DNA from 3 places in the Paenibacillus sp. HJGM_3 genome. Region 2 is predicted to be linked to each of the others. Evidence: riboswitches for the same ligand, from Rfam matches in the RefSeq annotation. Region 2 holds a riboswitch; each other region holds the start of a gene.
What was found. Region 2 has a riboswitch for cyclic di-GMP ahead of ACI5FR_RS30345 (stalk domain-containing protein). Riboswitches for the same ligand answer to the same signal wherever they lie in the genome.
Positions count from the first base shown of each region.

Region 1: linked by a shared signal. The riboswitch ahead of ACI5FR_RS17530 (S-layer homology domain-containing protein) and the one ahead of ACI5FR_RS30345 (stalk domain-containing protein) in region 2 are both predicted to bind cyclic di-GMP.
Region 3: linked by a shared signal. The riboswitch ahead of ACI5FR_RS19330 (hypothetical protein) and the one ahead of ACI5FR_RS30345 (stalk domain-containing protein) in region 2 are both predicted to bind cyclic di-GMP.

Region 1 is NZ_JBJGED010000015.1:102,503-108,426, reverse strand. It holds gene ACI5FR_RS17545 (NAD(P)/FAD-dependent oxidoreductase) at 1-886, opposite strand, end outside; gene ACI5FR_RS17540 (NAD(P)/FAD-dependent oxidoreductase) at 1,219-2,409, shown strand; gene ACI5FR_RS17535 (hypothetical protein) at 2,451-2,726, shown strand; cyclic di-GMP riboswitch class I at 2,925-3,020, shown strand; gene ACI5FR_RS17530 (S-layer homology domain-containing protein) at 3,270-5,273, shown strand; gene ACI5FR_RS17525 (DUF6531 domain-containing protein) at 5,295-5,924, shown strand, end outside.
Region 2 is NZ_JBJGED010000040.1:8,418-14,341, reverse strand. It holds gene ACI5FR_RS30355 (M20/M25/M40 family metallo-hydrolase) at 1-736, shown strand, start outside; gene ACI5FR_RS30350 (WG repeat-containing protein) at 801-2,627, opposite strand; cyclic di-GMP riboswitch class I at 2,797-2,886, shown strand; gene ACI5FR_RS30345 (stalk domain-containing protein) at 2,945-4,912, shown strand; gene ACI5FR_RS30340 (DUF3866 family protein) at 4,975-5,924, shown strand, end outside.
Region 3 is NZ_JBJGED010000017.1:139,917-145,840, reverse strand. It holds gene melA (alpha-glucosidase/alpha-galactosidase) at 1-177, shown strand, start outside; gene ACI5FR_RS19335 (S1C family serine protease) at 351-2,876, shown strand; cyclic di-GMP riboswitch class II at 2,923-3,006, shown strand; gene ACI5FR_RS19330 (hypothetical protein) at 3,058-5,208, shown strand; gene ACI5FR_RS19325 (PhoX family protein) at 5,368-5,924, shown strand, end outside.

The DNA of each region.
Region 1 (5,924 bases), on a different contig from region 2:
TGCCCGGGTACGTCGTAATGTCGCCCGCCGCGAATATCCCCGGAATCGACGTCTCCATCCGCGAGTCTACGACGATCGACCCGTTGTCGATCTCGAAGCCCCATTCGGCGATCGGCCCGAGCGAGGAGACGAAGCCGAAGTTCACGATCACCGCATCGACCGGGATCGTCTGTTCTTCGCCGGTTTTGCCGTGCTTGAGCGTGACGGATTCGATCCGGTCGGTTCCGTTCAAGCGTTCCATCTCGACCGGCGTAATCACGTTCACCTTGGACTGCTTCAGCAGCTCCACGCTGTGCTCATGCGCGCGGAACTTATCCCGGCGGTGAACGAGCGTAACTTGCTCCGCGATCGGCTCCAGCATCAGAGACCAGTCAACCGCAGAATCGCCGCCTCCGCTGACCAGCACTTTTTGACCCTTGAACCGGTTCAGATCGCTGACAAAATAATGAAGGTTCTTCTTCTCGAACGAAGCCGCTTCCGGCAATTCCAGCTTCCGGGGCTCGAAGGCGCCTACACCGGCCGTGATGATGACCGATTTGCAGCTATGCGTGCGCTTGTCCGTGACGACCTCGAAGTTCCGCTCGTCCTTTTTGATCACTTGCACCACTTTCTCTTCCAGATGAATCCCGATGCCGCTGAACAGCTTCATCTGCTCGCGCAGTCGGTCGACCAGCTCTTGCGCCGTTACTTTGGGAAAACCCGCCACGTCGTATATATATTTCTCGGGATAGAGCGCGGACAATTGCCCACCCAATTGCGGCATGCTTTCAATGATTTTCACAGAAGCCTGACGCATACCTGCATAGAATGCGGCAAACATGCCCGCAGGACCGCCCCCGATCACTACGATATCGGTCTGATCCTGAGTTTGATCTTGATTCGACACGCCAAACTACACCTCCGTCAACATTAAGCAATCCCTACTATTATAATCTCCATCCTAGGGGAATGGAAACCCCTTTGTAACAAGTTACGACAATTTTTGGACAAATTATGGCTTGCCATTTAGGCTCCATTCGAGATATGATTGCAGTTGAAATCAAACTGTTCATTCTTGAAAAAACGTGTCAAAATCAGGTTATGAAGACGTCGAGAAACGTTTAGAATAAGGAACATACGGTCTCTCTTGTACCCGCTTGTGTAATTTTTCACAATGAATGCAGGAGAACCGAAAAAGAGAGACAACTACTACGGATACGGAAATGGAAGGGATCCAAAATGAGTACAGTGCCAAGAATCGTCATATTGGGAGCCGGCTATGGTGGAGTGCTGACTGCACTGCGGTTGCAGAAGGAACTGAATTACAACGAAGCCAACGTCACGCTGGTCAATAAGCACGATTACCACTACATTACGACGCATCTGCACATGCCCGCAGCCGGGACGGACAATCCCGAGAACGCGCGTGTCAGCATCTCTAAGCTGATCGACGAATTCAAGATCGATTTTGTGAAGTCGACGGTCGTCCAGATTAAGCCGCAAGAGAGAAAGGTTGTCTTGGAGGATGGCACGCTGTCGTACGATTACTTGGTGATCGGGCTGGGCGGCGAATCGGAGACGTTCGGTATTCCGGGGCTGTCCGAATACGCGATGAATATCCGCAGCATTAACAGCGTTCGCTTGATCCGCGAGCATATCGAATACCAATTCGCCAAGTTCAAGCGCGAGCCGGATCGCAAAGATTATTTGACGTTCGTCGTAGGCGGGGCCGGGTTCACCGGCATCGAATTCATCGGCGAGCTGGCGGACCGCATTCCAGAGCTGTGCAAGGAATTCGACGTCGATCCCGCGCTTGTCAAGATCTACAATATTGAAGCGGCCCCAACCGCGTTGCCCGGCTTCGATCCGGAGCTGGTCGAATATGCGATGCAGGTGCTCACCAATAAAGGCGTTACGTTCAAAATAGCCACGGCGATCAAGGAATGCACGCCGGATGGCGTCCTGCTCGCTGACGGCGAAGTGATCAAGGCTTCGACGGTCATCTGGACTGGCGGCATCCGCGGCAACCGGCTCGTCGAGCAAGCCGGATTCGAAGCGATGCGCGGCCGTGTGAAGGTAGACGCGTATCTGCGCGCGCCGGGCCACGAGAATGTGTTCATCATCGGCGACTGCTCCCTGATCTTCAATGATCAAGGCCGCCCATTCCCGCCAACGGCCCAAATCGCCATGCAGCAAGGCATCGCCACCGCTAGCAACCTGGTCGCTGCGATCCGCAACCAGCCGCTCAAGGAGTTCAAGCCTTCGATCAAAGGCACCGTGGCTTCCCTCGGCAAGGGCGAAGCGATCGGTGTCGTCGGCAGCCGCAAGCTGAAGGGCGGTACCGCGGCGATCATGAAGAAACTCATCGACATGCGCTACCTGTACACCATCGGCGGCATTCCGCTCGTGCTGCGCAAAGGCAAGTTCTGATGGAAGTTCCTGCGCCTAACCGAGAGTAGGAGGCGAATGCCGTGAGACATTGCAGCGTGCAGGTTCGCGGATTATTGACCCGAGAAGAGCTCGACCGCTACAACGCCTTGATGGAGGTAGGGTCGTTCCTCGAGAGTCAAACCCGATACGATCTGTCTTACACCGTGCAAAAGGAAGTCGACCTTCTCATCCAACCCGCCATCGAACGGCTGAAGGAAAAGGGCCGGGAGCGGGATCGGGCGACGGCGGAATATTTGAGCCGCTTGCAGGCCGGTCAGTCGGATGAGGACGATGATGAGGACGACGATACGAAGTAAGGTAATACCCAACAATAAAATGGCTAAGAAGCTCTGGTCGCTTATAGATAGCGGCTGGGGCTTTTTTTTGTTTTTTAGCAGAATGTGTCGAATTTCACAGAAACTTTGCGTAAGTTATGGCAATATGTAGTAGATTACACTTCTTTTGAACTATTAGATACATGTTTGTTAATGATTCCGAAGACGCAAAACCAAGTCTATGAATAAAGGCAAACTCGTACGAAAGTCGGGGGCGCAAAGCCACGGGTCTACCATCGGTCACACATTTCCGATCACGATAGCCGGGTTGCTCTTAGGAGCTTGGTTTTTTGCTGTCCAAAAACGATCGGAAAGAGGAGAGAGAAGGATGCAACAAACCAAACAAGGGCTGCAGCGAATAGGAAGGGTCATCCTTCTAACGATGTTGGCGGTAATCGGGTTGATCGCCTTAGAGCACTCAGGGTCATTGATGAAAGCCATGAGTCACATCTCATGGGAGGATAGCCGGGTTGCTCTTTAGAGCTTGATTTTTTATTTTGCAAAGAAAAAAGGAGTGTTATGGATATGAGCATCAAGCATTTGAGACAATTATTTTCAAAAAGAAAGATAGCTGCTGGACTATTAGGGGTGTTGTTATGGATCCTTCTACCGCTACCGGGCACCAATGCCGCCGTAAGCTTCTCCAACCAGGATATGACAACCCCTACCCCGGTTGCTGGGTCGGACATTGGCATATCAGGAAGTTACATGATTTACGGTGATGACGATGCGGATGGAAGAACACAGTTATTCGTAAGAGATTTAATAACGAATACCGTTACCGCTATTACCTATTCAAACCAAGCCAAGCGTAATCCGTCCATTGGCGGATCGCTCGTTGTGTGGGAGCAGTTTGCCGGTGGCATGTTTTGGGATATCTACGGTTACGACATCTCAACAGGCGATACTCGAAAGCTGAACGCGATCTCAGGGGCCTACTCCTCTCCGAGAACGGATGGCCAGCATGTCGTATGGTATAATCCGCTCAATCTCGGGATGTTCCTGTATGATAGTGTCTCCCAACAGGCACAAGCGATCGGCAAGGGCAGAAATCCTGTTGTTGCGAAAGGCAAGGTTGTTTTTGTGAATTCTCACAACGAAGGGCTAAGCCTTTTTACTATTGCAACCGGGCAGACGGAGAAAGTAGTTGATTTACAAAGTGACAACTCTACCGGCTGGCTCAATTTCAACGGCTCCTTTGCGGTGTGGAGACATAACGTAGGATATCAACATAAATACGTAATGATGGACATTAACAATCTAGCGGATGGTCCGAGAGACTTAATGCCGTTAAAACCAAACACGGTCGAATACATGGGTATTCAAATCAGTGACACATATGCCGCTTGGATAGAAGATCAGAACGGGCTGCCTGCCATTAAGGGTGCTTACCTTCCCAAAGCGGAAACCTTTCAAATTGCCCCGGGCTCGAGTGACAATATGCTGTACTCTCTTGTGGGTGGTAGCGCAGTTATTCGGGGGCCGGGAGATACACTTTTATATCGAACTATTGTGCGCACCGAGACTACAGATAATCCTGGTTCTGGATCTCTCAATGATGTACCTGGGCATTCTACGAAGGTCCAGAGAATGGTTGGAGCAGACGGTGGGGAATTGGAAACAGCAGACAAAGAGGTCAATCTGGTTATAAATAAAGGGACCTACACGAAGGAGACACTCGTTACTGTTGAACCAGGTGATGACGCAGTCAAGAGTGGTTCGTTTCAGCCACAAATGAAGCAAGTCAGCTCGATTTGGAAGCTTTCCTTTGAGCAAGGGAATCAGCTGCTTGCACTGTCCATTCGTTTTGATGCCTCGAAGCTGCTTCCGCAAAAAATAATGAAGCTGGGCATCTACCGATGGGATGAAACAACAGGAGCTTGGGTGTACGAAGGTGGGAAAGTACAGGTAGATGCTAAGCAAGTCTCCATGGATGTTCATAAACCTGGCGTATACGCTCTCATCCTATATGATGTAAGCTTCCAAGATATTCAGGGTCACTGGGCGCAGAACGCGATCGAAATCCTTGCTTCCCGCTGGGTTGTGAATGGTATGACGGATGAGCTATTTGCGCCAGAATCCACACTAACCCGGGCACAGTTCGCCAAGATGCTGGGTGGAGCCCTAGGGCTTAAGGAAATGAAGCCAAACTCATCTTCGTTCTTAGATGTGGATTCTTCCCACTGGAGCTATGGCTGGGTCGAAGCGGCCTATCAAGCGGGCCTGGTTCAAGGTGACGGGAGAAACTTTAATCCTGATGCCTCCATCACTCGTGAACAGATGATGGTTATGCTGGTGCGTGCGCTTAACCTAGAGAAAGAAGCCCAGCAGATCCTTGATACAGATATGATCTTGCCCTTTTCCGATAGGGGCGACATCAGTGAGTGGGCGAAGCCTTATGTGGCGATTGCCGCTCGACAAAAGCTGGTAGAAGGCGATTCACTCGGCATTCATCCCGTTGATTCTAGCAATCGGGCACAGGCCGCAACCGTTATGATGCGTCTTCTTATGCAGACGAATAAACTATAGGATAGGGGAAACGAATAGGCTATGAGAATCTTACATAAAAGTAGACAATGGCTCTCTTTTAAAAGGAAATCCCTTATTTCTTGCTTATTGATTATGGCAATGGTTTTATCAGGACTGCCCTTGTACCCAGGAGATCATATCGACAAAGCGCACGCTGCTACAGTACTAGAGGTTCAACCTCATGTGTTTAGTCCTGTTTATGGGGGACAGACCGATATCAAGTTCACCTATGATGATCCAGACAAAGGCCAGACCAGTCACTCTACAGCCATTAATGTTTGTGAGCCCAATGGAGTAACACCGGAAATGAAGCAACATATTGCAAGCGGAAGCTATCCGACAAGTCCAGTGGGGCAACCTCCTATTATCAACGTTGTTACGTGGAATGGATATACAGGCGGGTCTCCTATGGCGGAAGGTTCGTATAATTTATGCGTGACGCCAACCGATGCACCTACAGAAGATGAGGAAGGCAACGAAGTGTACTACGGACAAATAGGTTCTTTTGAAATCTTCAATCCGAACCCTCCAGCTCCCAAATACATGTCCTTGGAGCCGAACGTAGACCAGGTTACACACATAGTTAGCGGAATAGCGGAGTTGGCGAACCCGGATATCACGAACAATTCCGAAAACGTCGTTACCGTTGAA
Region 2 (5,924 bases):
GTACGTGATTACTGCTGGGGAAGAATCCGGCCTGCTCGGCGCCCGTGCGATGGCGGCGAACCCGCCCAAAGAGCTCGTAGCGGAGTTCGGGTATGCGATCGATTCGAGCGGCCATATCGGAGAAATCGCCGTGGCGGCGCCGTCCCAGTCCAAGATTCACATCACGTTCTATGGCAAAGCCGCACACGCCGGCGTCAATCCCGAGGATGGCATCAGCGCGATTCAGGTCGCGAGCCGTGCCGTCTCCAAAATGCCGTTGGGCCGCATCGACAGCGAGACGACAGCGAACATCGGCCGTTTCGCCGGCGGCGGGGCGACGAATATCGTCTGCGAGCTCGTGGAGCTCGACGCGGAAGCGCGGAGCCTCGTGCCCGACAAGCTGGAGCGCCAAGTCGAAGCGATGCGGCGAGCGAGCGAGGCGGCTGCCGCGGAGATGGGGGCGCGGTGCGAGTTCAAGTCCGAGATCATTTACCCCGGATATAAGTACGATGAGACCGCACCCGTGGTCAAGCTGGCGCTGAAGGCCATTGAAAAGATCGGCCGCAAGGGCTCGACGTTCCACACCGGCGGCGGCAGCGACGCCAACATGTTCAACGGGATGGGCATTCCGACCGTGAACCTCGCGGTTGGCTACGAGTACATTCACACGACGAAGGAACAGATCGCGATCTCGGAGCTGACCGGCGCGGCTGAGCTTGTGGTGGCGATTGTGAAGGAGACGGCGGCGGGGGCTTAGGGACTCGCGGCCAAAAATAGACAGCCGACTCCAATAGGAGTCGGCTGTTGCCATTTCAGAACAATTACATTTCAGCGGGCGGTTCCCAGATGAACCGTCCCGTATGATCGATATAGCGGCTGGTCGTTTCTTTTCCATTCATTATGGACACGCTTGCTATCCCATTTTCGAATGGGTAAGCGTAACGAAAACTCGGTTGAATGACCCAATCGCCCTTCGTGTTGATGTACCCGTTTTTTTTGGCTGCACCCAAACTGCTGGCTGCAGCAACACCTTCACGAAAATAGTCGGCATTTTCAAACTGAGGCGGGATGACCATGGTGCCTTTGGTATCTATGTACCCCCACGCTCCTCCGTCCGGGGTAGCCATTTTTACGGCGGCCAAGCCCTCCGTGAATTCTCTTGCATCCATATATTTCGCCTCTAGAACGAGCTTTCCGCTAGCATCGATAAATCCCCAAGATGACTTGGGATCGGCGCTCGTTTTTACTGGAGCGAGGCCATGACTGAAGGTTCTAGCCTTCAAGTACTGAAACGGAATGACCTGCTTTCCAGTGGTATCAATATACCCCCAGTTTTTTCGATCCTTGGTGACGGCCGCCAATCCTTCGTTGAAACCTTGCGACTGCGTAATATCCCATGCATATTGCTGGGGTATAACTTCCTTGCCCGTTAAATCCACAAATCCGATTTTATATTCGTCCAGATGAGTGTGAATAGTCATGACAGCAGCCATCCCATCATGAAAGGGAGAAGCCAAGCTGTAGGCGATTCCAGTAAGCGCAGTTCCGGTTTTGTCGATAAATAAAGTATTGGCGGACAGCGAGCCGTTCACGATCGAGACTGGAGCAAGGCCTTGAGAGAATGGATAGGCTGCCCTGTATGTGGGCTCCAATGCAACCTTGCCAGATAAGTCGATATAACCATGCAGCCAAGTCTTCTGTTCATGTATACCAATCACCGCCATCCCGTCTGAGAATGGCTCGGCCGCATCATATTGAGGAGAGACTATCATATGTCCCACTCGATCTATATAGCCGTACTTGTTATTAACCTGCACCGGCCATAGCATTTTGGGCGCGGCCGTGGACTGGGTGTTTTTGGCTTCCTCCAGCAGTTTGGTCAATGCCGGGGATGCTTGCATCTCTATGGCAAGCTCTAGAGGTGTCCGATTACTGGAATCCTTGGCCGAAGTTAGTGCCTGTGCATTTAGTAAGGCTGTCACAACTTCGACTTGATTCAGCTGAACGGCTTCATGAAGCGGGTAGTCGCCGGACAAGCTCTTGGAATTCGGGTCTGCCCCGGTTTGAAGCAGATCCGGCACTAAGGCAGGCAGTTTGGCAATCGCTAGCTCCAGTACCGACTGATTAGCAACGTTTGTGTAATTGGCATATGCTCCGAGCTTCAAATAGGCTTTGGCCTGGAGCAAGTCTTGTTTTGCAATGGAAAGGAGTAGCTTCTCCTCAAGAGTTGTTGACACGGCGATGGTCCGGGTAGTGTCATCCCACTCGATGATACCATTGAGACTCTCAACTACAAAACGAAGCGGGATGAATGTATTTCCATCAATAATCACCGGAGCATAGTCCAACGTATAAGGTTTATTGTTGACTTGTGCCTCAAGGCTTCCAATCTGCAGCTTGATGTCAAAATTGGCGTTATGGCCTTCGATAGACTTATAGCTTTCCTCCCAATTAATGATTAATCCCAGCTTCTCGAAAATCGGACGAAACGGCACGAACGTAGTTCCCTCCCTAATGAATGGGGGCAGCTCCATCTTAAGCTGATGTCGATTCACGAACACCTGGATAGGGGCTGCATCTTCCGCATAAATCGGACTGGCGCATAATAGTGTTGCGGTTAGAGCAAGGGCAAGGGCCTTTTTCAACATAGCTGCAACTCCTTTCATTTCCAACTACTTCGCGCATGGGATTCGACAGAAATCGTCAGAATTCCTTCTTTATTTGTATTTTTCTGATTTGGTGAAGGATTTTTATGGGAAATGCAGAAGAATAAGACGAGCAGTATGGACTGTATAAGATAGGCATAAAGAACCAGATGAATTGAAAAGGCAAACTCGTCGAAAGGCGAGGACGCAAAGCCACGGGCCTAATCCTGAAAGAAGCTGGAATGGTCGCCGGGTTGCCGAGTTTGTTTGGTTTTTTGCTGTATTAATAGGTGAATTCATTAAGAAGGGGCGAATTATCAATGGGTAAGCAATGGAGATTTAAATTCGGTGCAGCCTGTATGGCTTTAACGTTAATGGTTAGTGCCGGATTCGGAGGCATAGGGATCGGGCATGCAGAGGCCGAGGGGGCCCGGCTTACTGAGGAGTTGGATCAAGTTTTGCCTTTCCAGCTGTATAAGTATGGTAAGCCGATACAGAATCAGGCCATTCTCCGAACAGACGGTGCCTACGTATGGAAATGGATGAACCGAGGAAACGGGTTGCAAGGATTGATGACCGACGGGAAAGGGACTTTCTATTATTACGATGACAGCAATATTGTGCATGCTGTGAACAGCGAAAATGAGGAATTATGGATGTCGGAGCCATTCCAAAGTAAAATCATCAGGATGAATCTTTCTGGTAATGGGAATATCATTGTACAAATATCCGGAAATAACTCGACATTCAGAGTTATAGATTCCAAGATGGAGCCTGTTACGACGAAACAACTCGTCCTTCTCAATCGTTTCGGTCAAATCCTGCTTGATCAGACGGTTTTAGAGCCACCTACTTTATCGACAATGCCTGCTTTTGTCGGAGACCAAATCGTTGCCCTTACGGAGGCAGGAGTCGTCAGTTATGACCGGGAGGGTCGAATCCAGTGGAAGTACACAGACCGAATCAAGTTCGAAGGCAGTGGCCAAAGTATCAGAACGAATTTGCTCAGTATTAGGGTATATCCTAGCATTCAGATGGCGGCTCTGTTAACCACGGACGGGGAGTATATCACGATCGATCTCCAAAACGGCAAGCTTCGATCGGTTGAAAAAGCAACGGAACAAACTCTCCGCTATAAGGGAACGAACCGTGTTGTCATTCAGAATGACAAGGGATTGTATTTGGACGGGGAGAAGTGGCTCACCGAAAGCGAGCTGCTGGCTGCATTCGACTCGAGAGCAGCAGTCCCTGCATCAACTGTGCGCAGTATAAACATGCCCGGGGGAAGCTATTCCGTAGTCCCCCAGGAAAACGCTCTTGTTGTGCGGGATTTAGAGGGACAAGTTCGCTACACATACACCTTCCCAGACACGCGATTCACAGTTCCTCGCAATCTAGTATGGAATGAGTCAGGTGATGCCTATTTTAGCGATAGCGGCGGCAATCTTTATGGCCTGGACGCGGAAGGGAACGAGCAATTCCGTTTTATTCGCAACGAGAACAACCTTACGGTCAGTACGCTGGCTCCAGCTCCGGATGGGGGAGTTCTGGGTATTATGGACGGAGTTGGGTTATTCCGTATCTCCCCTGCGGGGATTGGCATTCAAGTGAATGGGGAAGATGTCGCGTTCACCCAGTCACCCTATATTCATGGAGGTACAACGATGGTTCCGTTTCGTCCGGTGTTTGAGAAGTTGGGACTCGATGTGGGCTGGGATGAATGGACCCAGACCGTTCGGGGCACTAAGGCAGGAGTTGACATCCGTTTGCAATTAGGGAGTACGGAAGCGACGGTGGATAATCAACGCACGGAGCTGTCAGTCGCTCCCATGTTGCGGGATGGAACGACATTCGTACCACTTCGCTTCATTGGAGAAGCTCTTCATCTGCAAGTGGAGTGGGACGGCGTGGAGCGTCAGGTGCGGATCGGCAAACCGGATGTGTTGGCTCAGCAGCTTATCGTCCGCTTCCTGAAGCATCTAAGACAAGGGGACGAGCATAAGGCGACGCAAGACTTGTTGGATTCGAGCCGACCTATCGCCGTTCGTGTTCCAGTGCTAGCGCCTTACTTCATAAACACACAATGGAGAAGCGACATTCAATCGATATCGGCGACCTTACAGCCTGACGGCTCCTACTTGGTGAAGACCAGTCAGCGGGACCGGAGTTTCGGCAACAACCTGATCAAGGATATTTTTCAGAACCATTGGTATCAGGTGAAATGGTCGGAACGTGGCGGATGGAAGCTGGACAATTCGGATTTGTTCCAGCGGGGGACGCTGTTTTAGACTGTTGCAGACATAATTAACTGTTGCGCCTGCTACTCTGTTAGTAGAGAGGGGGTGCGGAAATGACCATCATGTGGGCAATAGGGACTGTTGTGACCGTCGAAGAGAATCATCCAGGAGTCCAGGAGCTTCAAGTGCAGATGAGCAACGGGAATTTGGAAGGGGCGGTGCATTTTCCTGGGGAGACGGGGATGATTCGAGTACGAGCGGGAGTTCGAGTTGTACTGAATGTCACTGCGGAGAGGCTGAAGCTGGGCAGCGGCGGAATGCACTTCGTTCACCACGTGCTGGAGCATAAGGGAATGGTTGAACTAGATACCATACCGCAGGCAGAAGGCCACATCATGAAGCTGCGGTATACGCCGCAGCAGCGGGCGGTGCTCGCTGTAGAAGAGGCGGCCAGCCCGCACCACGAGCTGTTCCGGGGCCGGCCTCAGCTGGACGGCCTGCCCGTGCTGATCGGCGAGCTGCACAGCATGCTGCCGATCGCCTGCGCTTGGCTGATGGCCGAGCGCGGCACTGGCGTTGGCGTTGGTGGCCTCCGGCTCTCCTACGTCATGACGGACGGCGGCGCGCTGCCGCTCGCTTACAGCCGGCATGCCGCCGCGCTGACCGCCTGCGGCTGGCTCGCCGGCACGGTCACGTACGGCCACGCCTACGGCGGCACCCATGAAGCCGTGAACAAGTTCACGGCGCTGCTCACCGCCCGGCACGTGCACCGGGCGGACATCGCGATCGCGACGATGGGTCCCGGCATCGTCGGCACGGGCACCCGTCTCGGCCACACGGCGACCGAGACGGCCGAGCTCGTGCACGCCACGCTGGCGCTCGGTGGGCGGGCGATCGTCGTGCCGCGGCTCGGCTTCGCGGACGCGCGGGAGCGGCATCGCGGGCTCTGCGCGCACACGCTGGCGGCGCTCGGCGACCTGTGCCTCGCGCCGGCGACGCTGCCGCTTCCAGCGGAGCTGCCGCCGGAAGCGCGCGCCTGCATCCACCGCCAAATCGCCGAGGC
Region 3 (5,924 bases), on a different contig from region 2:
GCGAAGGAGCGGCTGGCGACCGGTCCGCTCGTTCCCACCCGCAATTACGAGGGCGCCGCACGGCTGAGGGTGAAGACGGTGGAGGAGATGCGCGCCGACCGCCAGGCGGCGAACAAAAACGCCGGCGAGTCGGACAAAGGCGAGGACCGCGAGAAGGTGGCCACGCCTGCAGATTAATAGGAAGATCAAGAGCCGTCCGGATTCACATCTCGTGATCCGAACGGTTTTTCTCATACGCTAGCTAGATACAGAATGTATCATTGTGTGAAAATTCACATTGTACTCCTATTGGACCTGTGATAGATTCAGAACGAACAGGATTCATTTTCCAATACGAGAGGAAGTACTACATGAGACGGACAAGCAGGGGCAAGAAGCTAAGCTGGATGTTGATCGTATGCTTATTGGTCGGGTTGTATGCGGGGAATCTATCGGTCTATGCGGCCGGCTCGGATTCCGAGATTCCGAACATTGTGGCGAACGTGTCGCCTAGTGTAGTTGCGATTATAGGCAAGCCTACGGACGGCAAGGATTCGGATCACGATCGGTTCAACCTGGCGCACGGCACCGGCGTGATCGTGAAGTCCAATGGGGTGATCGTCACGAACGCCCATGTCGTCAAATCGATGAAGAACATTGTAGTCGTCACTTCCGACGGCAAGACATACCCGGGCAAAACGACGCATTACGACGAGGAGAGCGATCTGGCGTTGATCAAGATCGACGCGATCGGGCTGTCGGCCGCTGCGTTCGCGGCTCCGAACGATATTAAAGTCGGGGAGACGGTGATGGCGATCGGGACGCCGATCTCGTTCGCGCTCCGCAATTCCGTGACAGTCGGCATCATCAGCGGCATGGATCGGTCCGTGGAGTCCCCCTATCAGCTGCTCCAGACCGATGCGGCGATCAATCCGGGCAACAGCGGCGGCGCGCTCGTCAATATGCAGGGCAAGGTCGTCGGCATCAACTCGCAGAAGTATGTAGACTACTCCGTGGAGAGCCTCGGCTTTGCCATTCCGGTGAATACCGTCCAGTACGTGCTGGAGCATTTCGAGAAGTACGGCAAGGTGATGCGGCCTTATATGGGCTTGGAGCTGGAAGAGAGCTGGGAGGCGGTCGTAGGGCTGCCGGCGAAGGAAGCGCTGAAGGTCGCTTACGTGGATCCGGACTCTCCGGCGGCGCAAGCGGGCATTAAGCAAGGGGACACTATCGTCTCGTTCGATCAAGCCTCGGTCAAGACGATCGTCGAGTACAACGAGCTGATGAAGAAGTATTTGCCGAAGGAAACCCTTCGTGTTACTTTGCATTCCGGCGGGCAGACCGTTGTGCGAAGCGTCGTTCTTGGAGAAGACCCTTCCGCGAGCAAATCTTGGGTGCAAGACTCCGAGGGCGGCTATATCGATGACGATCAAGGCAAGACGAAGATCGGCGACAGCCACTTCGGGTGGTCGATGAAGTATCCGGCCGGATTGATCCAAGCGTTTCAGAGCGATGACGGCAGCCGGGTGACCTTCGGCGATTCCAAAGGGGAGTTCGGCATCTCGATCTCGGTAGAGGAGAAGATCAGCGAGGAGCTGTCCGTCACCGGCCTGCTGCGCAAGCTGGCGATGTCGTCGGACGATACGGTGCTCGAGAAGCGCTACCTGGATCAGGAACCGGTGCCGTACGCCAAAGTAGTGGCGAAGTCGGATGAGGATCAATACTATCAAGCCCGCGCTTACCAAAAGGGCGACAAGGTGTATTACATCGCCTTGATCGTTACGTCGGAAGACAATTACAAAAACAAGGTGAAGCTGAACGCTTACCTAGACTTGTTGGACAGCTTCTCTTTCAGCTTCGACGCGAAGGATGGGGAGCTGAAGGATATTTCGATCTTCCAAGAAGGCGGTACGACCTTCACGAATGAATATGGGTTGTCGTTCGAGCTGCCGTCCGGCTGGGAGGAGAACAAGTACGGCGGAGAGCTGGCATACAGCAACGAGGACGCCGATCAGGATGTTAGCGTACAAGTGACGTCGGCTTCGTCGGGCGATACGCTGGCGGACTGGGTGGCGCGCGAGGAGCTGCAATTCACTGGTCAGTATGCGGAAGAGTACAGACAAACCGGCGAGCTGAAAGATGAGAATGCCGACGGGGTGCCGGTGAAGCAAGTACGCCATTCGTGGCGCATGGGCGGCGATACATGGAATTCGCAGGTGAATCTGTACTTCATTAAGGACAAATACAAATATAAGATCTCCGTGGATTTCAAAAAGGACGACCATGAGCAGGAAGCGGCCGAGTTGATCGACGCGATCGTCAAGTCCATGAAGGTGAGCAAGGACACGATGAACACCAGTCTGGGGTATATCCAGGACGAGGACGAGCTGCTTGATCCTAACGGAACGAATGCATACAAAAATGAAAAGTACCACTATTCGGTTCGGATCCCGGAGCTGTGGTCGACTCCTGGCTCGTATTATAAGGATAGTCCGCGAGCCAACTTCAACTTCACCGGAGGGTCCTTGACCGTGGAGGCCGATGACAAGAGCAGCGTAGAGGATGTTATGAAGAAGCTGGAGCAGGGGCACAAGAAAAGCAACGAGAACGACCCGGAATACACCTATACGATTACGGACGATTCGACGTTCGGCGATGGCGGCAAGAAGATCGCGATCCGGTATAACTTGAAAAAAGCTCCTTACGAGCAGACCGAGTACGTCTTCCGCAGCCACAATATTACGTACACCATTACGCTCAAAATGAACGATGCGGTCGTATACGGAAGCGAATGCGGCACGTGCGGAGGCGGCCGTAGAATCATTTCAGTACGCGGATTAGTTCTTAAGACTTTCGGCCCTGCATATGCATATAATGAATTAGGCCTAAATAACTAAAATAGGTCTAGCGGGAATAGATTCGACATGGTATGATGGAATAAACTTCATATTCGGAGGCAATGAATCGTGTTTTGCATTTGGGCATCTGGGACACAGGGAGCCAGTGATGCAACCGGCCGTGCTTTTTTCCTACTTTGGAAATCGCGGCCTTTTTTTGTGCGAGAAAGGAGTCCCCGTAATGATCGAGAAGACGAATATCAACTGGTCGAATTATCATGTGTCCTCCCCTCAGAACCACATCAAGCTTCAGCCGAAGAAAGGGACCGACCCAGGAACGGCAGCGGGCGCAGCCGGCAGTGCCGCCCTGGATCACACTCTGGTAGCGACTTACCATAAGAGCCGGCATCCCCACGCGGCTGCCGAGTCGGCTGCTTCAGGGGCCGCTTCCAAGAAGCCGGATAAACCGGATAAACCGGATAAACCGGATAAACCGGATAAACCGGATAAACCGGATAAACCCGACTCTGTGACGAATCGTGAGGCCAAGCAAATCTTCAAAACGTGGAAGAGCGGACTTGAGGACGCGAGCTCCCAATACATGGAGCAGATCGTGCAGCAGTTGGACGCCTCTCCGAGGGAACTCGGGGAAGAGGGGCTCGCCGCCCTGCGCAAGCAGCTGAACGATTGGGTGGAGGCCCAATACGACGGTCTCTCGGATCAGCTGCGCAAGTTCGATCGAGATCTCTCGCTCAAATTCCTCACCCGGGCGGATAAGGCGCTCGATTCGATATCAGACGACTTGTGGGTGGATATCCGCTCCGAGGTGGCGGCGCACACGGCGTCGGCCGGGGTAGGGCGTGCGGTCTACCAGCAGTGGAATCAAGGGCTCTCCAGCCCGACCGACCTGCTCACCCGAGTGACGGACCAATTGAACGCAGATCTGGACGGCAACATCACCGACCAGGATTTGCAGCAGTTTGACAAGTGGTTCACCGATTGGATGTCCAGCCAGCAGTCGACTCTGGCGAATCAGCTGCAGAGCATCCCGACCGGGATCCGCGGGACGCTGCTCGAGCAGGCGGGCGATCGGCTGGGAAGCATGCTGGAGACGTACCGCGCCGGTGTTACCGCTGCGATCCATAGCTACTCCGACCTCGTCACGCAGTCGCGACAAGCGTTCAGCCAGTGGGACGATGCGCTCCATACGTCATCCTCGGACCTCCTGACTAGCATTAACGCTACCATCTTCAACGATGCCGACGATATTACCGATACGGAAAAACAAGCGTATGCGAACCAGATAAGCGGTTGGCTGGGAGTGAAGAAGAACCAGGCGTTGGACGCGCTTGCGAGCGCTCCGGCCGGGCTGCGCAGCACGCTGGAGCAGCAGGTGAACGGCAACGTCAGCGGGGTGCAGGCCACCCTGACCCAGTTCGTGAACGATTCGATTCAATTCCGGAATACCGGGGACCAGAATGCGGCCGGGTTCCTGAACGAATGGAAGACCGGCTTGAACCTGGACGCGGACGATTATTTTAAAGAAGTGAAAGCGGCCATCCGGCAAGATCCGGACAAAATATCCGATCAGGAAAAGCAGCTCTACCGGCAGCACTTGCAGCAATGGATCGATGGGGTGAAAGGCGAATTTGCTTCGGGTCTGAGCGATCGGTTAAGCGATACGCTGACCGGCGTGCAGCGGAAGTACAATACGCTGGCCGGCGACACGCTGAACCAGAAACTGGATTCGCTCTGGAGCTCCATTCAGGATCAGATCACGGCGTGGAACAACCGGGTGATCCCAGGACCGGGTAATGGCAATGGTAACGGGAATGGAAACGGCAACGGCAACGGGAACGGCAACGGGAATGGTAATGGTAATGGAAACGGCAATGGTAACGGGAACGGCAACGGTAATGGCAATGGCAATGGCAATGGCAATGGCAATGGGAACGGCCACGGCAATGGAGACTCGTTCGTCCTGGGCTGGAGCAAAAAGCTGAACAACCTGTTCCGGCCGAACTATGATTTCCAGATCGGCTCGGGGGATAACTCGTTCCAGTTCAAGCTGCGGGCCCTTTCGGGCGGTAATCGCAACTCCCTGTTCTACGTCAGTGACGGGAACGGCAACAAGCGTGCAGTCGACATGAAGTTCGGTAGCTCGGAGCTCGAGCAGAAGTTCATGGAATACGCCAAGAAGAACAATGTATTCGGCGCTACATTATCCGTGGAGAAATTTAACTCCCTCCTGGATAAAGTGAAGGACAGCATCAAGCCGCTGGCCGACATTAACCCGGAGCGGCTGAAGCAAATTCTCGCCGACAAGGACGAGACGAAAAAGCTGTACGACACGTTCGACAACCTGCTTGGATTGATCAAATCGATGATTTAAAAGCAGTAAGCATTAGGGCCCCGTCACTCGACGGGGCTTTTTGGCATGGCCAGCGAGAAGACTCGCCTCCTAAATTTACCAAATCTTCATACCCGCTTAACACCAGGTTAAAAGGAGCGGGTTACGCTGGGGACAACCCTATTGAGGAGGTAGTTTCGGATGGATATGAATCGGAGAACGTTTTTGAGTTACATGGGGACAGGGGCGGCGGCGCTGGCGGCCGCATCGGCGGGATTCGGCATGCTCGTCAGCGACAAGGCGGAAGCGGCGGCAGACCATCTGTTCGGGTTCAAGACGAATCGGGTGAGCGGCCATTTCGACCCGATTATGGCATCCTCGGCGGACGAATTGATCATTCCGGCCGGCTTCCAGTACGACGTGGTCGCCGCCTACGGCGACGTGATCAATATGGCGGGGGATACGTTCGGCCATAACGCCGACTTCAACTGCTTCTTCCCGATCGACGGCTCGGCTACGCGCGGGCTCTTGTTCACCAATCATGAAGCGACGAACCTGTTCGTGCTGGGCAAGCAAGAGGGCGGCAAGTGGTCGAAGGAGCAAGTGGGCAAGATGCTGTACAACCAGGGAGCTTCGGTCATCGAGATCTTCCAAGACGAGGAAGGTGTCTGGAAAGTGGACAAGTCCTCTTTGCATGCCCGCCGAATCAACGGCTTCTCCGATTTCGACATCACGGGTCCGGCCCGAGGCGCGGAGGC